2 regions of the Bradyrhizobium sp. 40 genome follow, and region 1 is predicted to be linked to the other one. Evidence: predicted binding sites of a transcription regulator. Region 1 holds the regulator's gene; the other holds the start of a gene.
What was found. Region 1 encodes LexA, which represses DNA repair genes until DNA is damaged. Its sites were predicted from a motif close to TGTTCNNNNTGTGTTCNG; they were not measured.

Region 1 (4,530 bases):
GATCGCCGGTCGGCACATTCGCCCCGCCGGCGTCGATTTCCGCGAGGACGACGTGCTCCTGCGCAAGGGAAGCCGTCTCACCGAGCGCGACCTCGCGCTCGCCGCCGGGATGAATCATCCGCACCTTGCCGTTTGCGGGCGTCCGAAGGTCGCGATTCTCGCCACCGGCGACGAGTTGGTGATGCCGGGCAGCACGCCCGGCCACGGCCAGATCGTCTATTCCAACGGCTACGCCCTGCACGCGCTCGCCCGCAGCGAAGGCGCCGAGACCATCGACCTCGGTATTGCCGCCGACACGCTGGAGGCCACCACCGCCGGCATCCGCCGCGCCCGTGAGAGCGGCGCCGACATCCTGATCACGACCGGAGGCGCATCGGTCGGCGACCACGATCTGGTCCAGCAGGCACTGCGGGACGAAGGCATCGCGATGGCGTTCTGGAAGATCGCGATGCGGCCAGGCAAGCCGATGATGCACGGGCGGCTCGGCGCAATGGGCGTGATCGGTCTGCCGGGCAATCCCGTGTCGTCCTACGTGTGCGCTTTCCTGTTCATGGTGCCGCTGATTCGTGCCCTGTCGGGCCGTTCAGTGATTCACCATCGCCGTGAGCGCGCCGTGCTCGGCCGCGATGTCAGCGCCAACGACCAGCGCGAGGACTATCTGCGCGCGCATCTGGAGGAGCGTGACGATGGCACACGCGTCGTTCTTCCCGTCAATCATCAGGACTCTTCGCTGCTTGCGAATCTCGCTGCAGCGCAGGTACTTCTCGTGCGCGCACCGTTCGCGCCGAAGGCCGAAGCCGGCACGGCTTGCGAAGTGTTGCGGCTCCCTGTTTGAGCGCCCCGGCAATGCGCGTTCCGCCAACTTTGCTCTGTTCACGGTAAATTAAGCAGTTGCGGAACATGTATCGAACATATAGTGTCCGTTCATGATTTGTTTCGAGCATGTAGCGGCATATTGCCGAATTCAGCGTCTCGGAATCGGACGACATCAACCGGGGGACTTTGGTCGAGATGTTAACGCGCAAACAATACGAGCTTCTGCGGTTCATCAGTGAACGTCTGAAGGAAAGCGGCGTACCGCCCTCCTTCGACGAGATGAAGGATGCGCTCGACCTGCGCTCGAAGTCGGGCATCCATCGCCTGATCACGGCGCTCGAGGAGCGTGGCTTCATCCGACGCCTGCCCAACCGCGCTCGTGCGATTGAAGTCATCAAGCTGCCGGAGCTCCAGGCAGCCGCCGGCAGCCGCCGCGGCTTCACGCCGAGCGTCATCGAGGGCAATCTCGGTAAGGTGCGTGCGAGCTCCAGCCTGCCCGCGGACGAGGGCGAACGTCCCGTCGCGGTGCCGGTGATGGGTCGCATCGCGGCCGGCACGCCGATCGAGGCGTTGCAGACCCGCAGCCATACTATCAGCGTACCGCCTGACATGCTCGGCTCGGGCGAGCATTACGCGCTCGAAGTGCGCGGTGATTCCATGGTCGAGGCCGGCATCCTTGACGGCGACATGGCGCTGATTCAGCGCAACGAGAGCGCCGATACCGGCGACATCGTGGTGGCGCTGATCGACGACGAGGAAGCGACGCTGAAGCGCTTCCGCCGTCGCGGCGCCTCGATCGCGCTCGAGCCCGCCAACGCGGCCTATGAGGTCCGCATCCTGCCGCCCAACCGGGTGAAGATTCAGGGCAAGCTGATCGGGCTTTACCGGAAGTACTGATACCGGGAGTACTTGATACCGGAAGTGCTTGGCGCCGCGCGCGCTTCCGATCGGCATCGCCGGTCAGGGATTGGAGCGGATCATCGTCCGCTCCGGCTGGGTAGTCTTTCTGGTTCTGCACAGACTATCCGGCCCCTCCTTCGGCGCTGGCTCCTCGCGACGCCCACGAAGCGGAACTGGTTCGCGGCGCAAGTGTTCGAGGAAACAGCGGCCAGCGATCAAGCTCGACCGTTGCAGTCAAGCCGGCGATATTCGCGCACGCGCCTCCCGAATGCATCGCAACTCGCTTTGTTCCTATTGAATTCGGGAAAGATAATGTGATCGCGGCTCGCGGAAACCAGCCGCAGATTTGCCCACAACCAAGCAGAGCGTTAATGCATCAACTCTGATAGAGGCCTGCGCCTCGATTAAGAGACGCGGGTTGCTATCCCAGCATGAGGAGCACCCGATGTGTGACTACAGCCTGCATGCCGTCGCGTCGCGCCCCGCCGAAGTCGGCGAGACGATCGTCACGACAAGCTTCCGCGGCACCTCGACGCGCGGCTTCGCCTCGGCAGCCGATCCGTCTGTTGCCGTCTGCCTGCTGCCGGGAACGGAGCTCGCCTTCGCCGACGACGTGCGCTACGATAATCGCTGGATCTGGACGCGCACCATCAATTCCCGCGTGGGCAAGTTCGGCAAGATCGATCCGCACGTTCCCGACCGCCATCACGACGCGATCGAATTCCCCGACGGCAAATATGTGCTGGTGACGCAGCTCGTCGAAGGCCAGCGCGCGACCGTGCTGCAACTGCCTGTGACCCAGCCGGTGACGGAGCGCGAGCACAAGGCGCAGGTCATCGTCGACAGGCAGCCGACCGTCACGCGCCTGCCGATCGGCTGACGCAGCCGGCTACGAGGTCGGAGGTCAAGATTGAATCGCCATCGCCGGCCGTGGCCGGCGAGATGGCGCGGTTTGCGCCCAGTGAATCCGAGCAGATGCACCAATCCACTGCATTGCTCCGCACCGTCAGATCAATCGTCGGCCTGCAAGTCGGTCTCCGCCGGCGTTGCGTCCTTGATGCGGGGCGCGATCGCCTTGGGCGCAAGGCTGCCGTCGAAATCACCCTCGCCTGCGCCGGCTGGCAACCAGGGGCGGCTCGCGCCTCTCGCCCTCACCGCCTGAACCACAAAGCCGTCACCACGCTGCGTCAGCGCCAGCGCACTCTGGCTGGCGAGCCGTTGCCGATCGACCACCATCGCCGCGCAATCGGGCGGCGCGGGGCGTGTCGTCACCACCAGCGCGGCCCGACTACAATCGTCCGCGAGAGCGTCGACGCGCAGTGCCAGCGCGACCAACCTCCCGTCGGCCAGTGGCGTCACGCAGCCCGATTCGTCACAGGACACGCCATCGGCCAGCGAGGCTCTGCCGGCATCGCGCGGATCTGCGTCGGCAGCGAGCCACTCCTTGAGCAGAAAGCTGTCCTTGCTCGTCCTGATCAGGTGCAGATGTCCGTCCCTGCCCCGCACCGCGACGCTGGCGCCATCCCCGGCAATCAGGATGTCGGGCTGCCGCGCCGACAGTCCCCAGAGGATCGCTGCCAGCAGGACCAGGGCGCCGGACCAGCGTAGCGGCGTGCGCAACAAGCCTAGCACAATGATTCCCAGGCTCGCCGCGATCAGCGGCGTGATCCCGAACGCCGGGATGCGGCCGACCGCGCCCGGTAAGGCCGCGACCCAGCGCGAGACCGCGACCATCCACTCGATGCCGATCCCCATCAGCCACCAGAACACGCTGTCCAGCCCGAACGGCGCAGCAAGCAGCCCCAACAATCCCGCCGGCATCACCAGCGCCGAGACCACCGGCATCGCGCCGAGATTGGCAAGCACGCCAAACGGCGTGACACGGTGGAAATGGAAAGCGGCGTAGGGCGTGGTCGCAAGTCCCGCAATCAGCGAGGCCATGAACAGCATCGCGATCTCGCGGCCACCCCACATCGCAATGCGCGCGGTCGCCGAATGGTCCGGCGAGGCAAACAAATTGGGCATGCCGATCTGCACCAAGGCGACGAGCCCGAGCGTTGCCGCAAACGACATCTGAAAACTCGGATGCACCAGTGCTTCCGGCGCGACCGCCAGCACGATCAGCGCGGCGACAGCAAGCGTGCGAAAGGTGATGGCGCGGCGATCGACCATCACCGCGATCAGCACTACCGCCGTCATGAAGAACGATCTTTGCGTTGCGACCTCCGCGCCCGACAGCAGCAGGTAGAACGCAGCAGCGACCAGCGCGGCGGCCGCCGACCATTTCTTGATGGCGAAGCCGGCCGCAAGTCCCGGGATCAGAGCGAGCAGCGCCCGCACCGCGAAGAACACGACACCGGCAACGACGGCCATGTGATAACCGGAAATCGAGAGCACGTGGCCGAGACCGGAGATGAACATCGCATCGTTGACGGGCGTGGTGATCGCATCGCGCCGCCCGGTAAGCAGCGCGGTCGCGATCGCCCGGTTGTCGCCGTCGAGCGTCGCCCGGATGCGGGCATCGATCGCATCGCGCAGGCCTTGCATGAAGGCCGCATAACGCAGCCGCAAGCCGGCGGTCTCAGGCGGCGGCGCCACCGTGATTGCGCCCATCGCGAAGCCGGAGGCGCCGATGCCCTGGAAGAACATGTCACGCGAAAAGTCGTAGCTGCCGGGCCGCACCGGCGCGAGCGGCGGCATCAACCGTGCCTTCAGCTGAACGAAGCTACCGACCTCCGGCGCGGTGCCTTTGCGGACCGACAGGCGCACGCGCTCAAGCCTGACGTCGCTGCGTTGCGCCTCCATCGCAGTGAC
Region 2 (4,530 bases), 3.6 Mb from region 1:
GGCACCCGCGTGGTCGTGATCGGCAATCCCAACGACACCGCGCCCTATCGCGAGCTGGTCCGCCGCGGCGTCAACGACTATGTGGTGGGACCGGTCGAGACGCTCGACGTCGTCCGCTCGATCTGCAGCCTGTTCTCGGCGTCCGAAACCATCATCACCGGCCGCGTCATCGCGGTGGTCGGCGCCAAGGGCGGTGTCGGTGCCTCCACCGTCGCGCACAATGTGGCCTGGACCATCGCCCGCGACCTCGCACTCGATTCCGTCGTGATCGATCTCGACCTCGCCTTCGGCACCGCGGGTCTCGACTACAACCAGGACCCGGTGCAGGGCATCGCCAATGCGGTGCTGTCGCAGGATCGGCCGGACACGGCCCTGATGGAGCGTCTGCTCTCCAAATGCACCGAGCGTCTCAGCCTCCTTGCCGCGCCTGCCACCCTTGACCGCGTCTACGATTTCGGCGCGGAGGCCTTCGACGCGGTGTTCGACACGCTGCGGATGACCACGCCCTGCATCGTGCTCGACGTTCCCCATCAATGGTCGGGCTGGACGCGACGCGCGCTGGTCAACGCGGACGACATCGTGATCGTGGCCGAGCCCGATCTTGCGAACCTGCGCAACACCAAGAACATGCTGAACGTGTTGAAGGCGGCGCGGCCGAACGACCGGCCACCGCTCTACTGCATCAACCAGGTCGGCATGCCCAAGCGTGCGGAGATCGAGGTCAAGGCATTCGCCAAGACCATGGAGAGCCAGCCGATCGCAGTGATCCCGTTCGATTCGAAGCTGTTCTCGACCGCGGCCAACAACGGCCAGATGATCGCGGAGGTCTCCAAGAGCCACCGCACCACCGAGCTGTTCCAGAACATGGCGAACCGCCTTGCCGGGCGCGGCGAGGTGAAGAAGCCAAAGCGCTCGCTGCTCGGGCCGCTGCTGAAGAAGCTGAAGGGTAGGTCGGGGCGCGGGTCAGCCCCGCATCGCAAGGCATCCTGAGCAAGGCATCCTGACGCGCGAGGGCGGGTTACTTCTCCGCCCGCTGCTGCTTCTTCACCAGCAACTGCCGCAGCGCCGTGACCTTTGCCGCCGCTTGATCCGGCGGCAGGTCGGCCTTCACGATGGTTTCGGCCTCGGCCTGCTTTCCTTCCAGTCCCAGTACGAGCGCGAGATTGGCGCGCACGCGCGAATCGGCGGGATTGCGCGCGTGCGCCCGGCGCATCGTTTCCTCTGCCCGCGGCAGATTGTTCTGCAGCATGTAGGACAGTCCGAGATTGGACAGCACCGACGGCTCGTCCGGCACGATCTTGAGCGCGGCGGCGTAATATTGCTGCGCTTCCTCGTTGCGGCCGAGTTGATCGAGCGCGGCGCCCTGCGCCGACAGGATATGCCAGTCGGGATCCTCGGGCGAATGCGCGCGGCCGAGGACGTCGAACGCCTGCTGGAAACTGCCGCTGTCGGCGAGCGCGCGGCCGTAGCCTGCGAGCAGCGCCTTGTTGCTGGAATGGGCGAGCACGGCCTGCTCCAGCACCGCGAGCGCCTGCGCGCGCTGGCCGGTCTGGCGCAACGCCTTGCCGTATTCGAGCGCGACGTTGGGATCGCCAGGCTTGGCGCGATAGCGCTCGCGCAGCGCGTCCATGTCCGGCCTCACGTCCGGCTTGGTGTCGGCCCTGCCAGCCGTTTCCGACTTTCCGCCGAGCGCGCCGGTGATGTCCTCGATGCCAGTGGTCTGACAGCCGCCAAGAGCCAGGATCAGAAGCGCGGAAAACAGATATCTCGCCGGAGGAGAGGCGACGGACAAACGCTTGGACATACTCTGATCACTCGGCGACTGATCAGAGATGCTTACCGATTAACGCTAAAGTCCCGTTAAGGCGGGGCGCTTGCGCGGCTCAGTCGGTGAATTCAGCGCCAAACTCGCAGCCGATGCGCCAGCGCAGGCGGCACTGCCGGGAATAGTCGGGCGCGAAAATGATGGTGAATTGCGGCGGCACTTCCAGGAACTCCGCCACCACTTTCACGCCGCCATCCGAAATATCCGTGATCGTGCAGTCCCGCGGCAGCGAACCCGCGCCAAAGTGAATCTTGGCGAGCCGCGTGCACATCCGTCGTTCGCTTCTCCGGCGATTTGCAAGCATTTGAATTGTTCACCCGTTAGACCACGGCCCATCCCGCACCCCTAGGAGTAGCGGACATTCGTTGGGATGTGCTGAGCAGAGCAGCTTGCATTCGAGGCGTAGTGTCTTCGTCGTGTTTACGATCAGTTAGGGCCTCCCGGCTCCTAGGCATGTTCCTGTATTGTTCTTGCAAGAACCGGCCCGCTCTGCTACCCCTAATTGTGCAAAAGGGCAGGCTGGTTCGGGCATGGTTCAGCGGGTTTCTACCGTCGCCTTTGAGGGGATCGAGGCCCGCGCGGTCGACGTGCAGGTGCAGGTCGCGCCGGGTCTTCCGGCCTTCGCGATCGTCGGTCTCCCGGACAAGGCGGTGTCGGAGGCACGTGAGCGGGTCCGCTCGGCGCTGATCGCCTCGGGGCTGGCGCTGCCGGCGCGGCGGATCACCGTCAATCTCGCGCCCGCCGATCTGCCCAAGGAGGGCAGCCATTATGACCTGCCGATCGCGCTTGGGCTGATGGGGGCGATCGGCGCGATCCCGCCGGATGCGCTGACCGGCTTCACTGTTCTGGGCGAGCTTGGCCTCGACGGATCGATCGCGCCGGTGGCCGGTGTTCTTCCCGCCGCGATCGGCGCCAATGTGCGCGAGGAGGGGCTGATCTGTCCGGCGGCTTGCGGCTCGGAAGCGGCGTGGGCGAGTCCGGACATCCAGATCATCGCCGCGAGTTCGCTGATCCAGATCGCCAACCACTTCAAGGGAGCGCAGGTGCTGTCGCGGCCTGTGCCGAAGGTGCATGAAGCCGCTGCCTCGCCGCTCGACCTGCGCGACATCAAGGGACAGGAGAGCGCCAAGCGGGCGCTGGAGATCGCGGCCGCCGGCGGCCATCACCTGCTCATGATCGGCGCGCCGGGCGCCGGCAAATCGATGCTGGCGGCACGCCTGCCCTCGATCCTGCCACCGCTGTCACCGGGCGAGTTGCTCGAGGTCTCGATGATCGCCTCTGTTGCCGGCGAGATCGAGGGCGGCGCGCTGACGGCGCGGCGGCCGTTCCGATCGCCGCATCATTCCGCCAGCATGGCCGCACTCACCGGCGGCGGCATGCGCGCCCGGCCCGGCGAGATCTCGCTCGCGCATCAGGGCGTGCTGTTCCTCGACGAGCTCCCCGAATTCGATCCGCGCGTGCTGGATTCGTTGCGCCAGCCGCTGGAGAACGGCGAGGTCTCGGTGTCCCGCGCCAATCACCGCGTCACCTATCCCGCGCGCTTCATGCTGGTCGCCGCGATGAATCCCTGCCGCTGCGGCAATGCGTTCGAGCCCGGCTATGCCTGCAAGCGCGGCCGCATCGATCGCTGCACCGGCGACTACCAGGCCCGCATCTCGGGACCACTGATGGACCGCATCGATTTGCGCATCGAGGTTCCCGCGGTGACCGCCGCCGACCTGATCCTGCCGCCGCCGGCAGAGGGCTCAGCCGAAGTCGCCGCGCGCGTGGCGGCGGCGCGCGACATCCAGCTCGCACGCTACGCGAATGCCGGCCTGCCGAAGGTTCGCACCAATGCCGAAGCGCCGGCCTCGGTGCTGGAGGAGATCGCCAAGCCGGATGCGCAAGGCCAGAAGCTCCTGCGCGACGCCGCCGAGACCATGCGGCTGTCGGCGCGTGGCTATCACCGCGTGCTCCGGGTGGCGCGCACGCTCGCCGATCTCGACGGCGCCGACAAAATCGGCCGTCTGCACCTCGCCGAGGCGCTGTCCTACCGCGCGCTCGCGGAAGATGTGCGGCAGCTGGCGTGAGCGATGCGCCGCCGCAGCTTTCTCGACAACATCACCATGCCCGAGATTGATCATGACCGATGCGAATGCCTGCACCATCAGATTTGTTCGTGCGTCCCAATATGCCGATTGGCTGAGGTCGTACGAGCTGTGGGTCAACGGGACCAGCGTTGGGAAGCTTGCACGCAACGACGTGTTGGAGATCACGCTGCCGGCCGGCACCTGCACGATCGATGCGAGCATTGATTGGGGCAGGAGCCAGCCGCTCGTCGTTCGCAGCAGTCCCGGCCAAACCGTCGAGATCGAGGTCAGGAACCGGTGGGGTGCCTGGGCGGCGCTTTGGGCGATCAGCTTTGGCAAGAACAGCTATTTGGTTCTCACTGAAGTCGAGCGAAAAACCAACAAAAGCGCCTAACCGACCGAGACTCTCATCCCCCGATACCGGCATCAACCCGGCGGTAACGAGTTTCCTTTACGCTCTGCAAACCATAAGGCCCATCAGTTCCCGTACAGGGCCTGGCGAGTAGCGTGTCATGTTGCGTTTCAAGATCCTGGCCTCGGTTGTTCCCCTGTTGGCGGCCGCGGTGTTTGCCCGCAGTGAGATCGGATCGGTCTCGCATCCCTGCATCGCCCTCGGCGACACCTTGGTCGAGCTGA

Region 2: IVB40_RS35540 (YifB family Mg chelatase-like AAA ATPase) is a predicted target of LexA. The motif match lies at 2,280-2,297, and genes of this name have one in related genera.

Annotation. Positions count from the first base shown of each region.
Region 1 covers NZ_CP064688.1:3,540,859-3,545,388, reverse strand. The annotation lists gene glp (gephyrin-like molybdotransferase Glp) at 1-835, shown strand, start outside; gene lexA (transcriptional repressor LexA) at 1,012-1,713, shown strand; gene IVB40_RS17220 (hypothetical protein) at 2,162-2,596, shown strand; gene IVB40_RS17215 (ComEC/Rec2 family competence protein) at 2,728-4,530, opposite strand, start outside.
Region 2 covers NZ_CP064688.1:7,438,706-7,443,235, forward strand. The annotation lists gene IVB40_RS35525 (AAA family ATPase) at 1-990, shown strand, start outside; gene IVB40_RS35530 (tetratricopeptide repeat protein) at 1,019-1,804, opposite strand; gene IVB40_RS35535 (PilZ domain-containing protein) at 1,884-2,129, opposite strand; gene IVB40_RS35540 (YifB family Mg chelatase-like AAA ATPase) at 2,356-3,894, shown strand; gene IVB40_RS35545 (hypothetical protein) at 3,947-4,288, shown strand; gene IVB40_RS35550 (hypothetical protein) at 4,407-4,530, shown strand, end outside.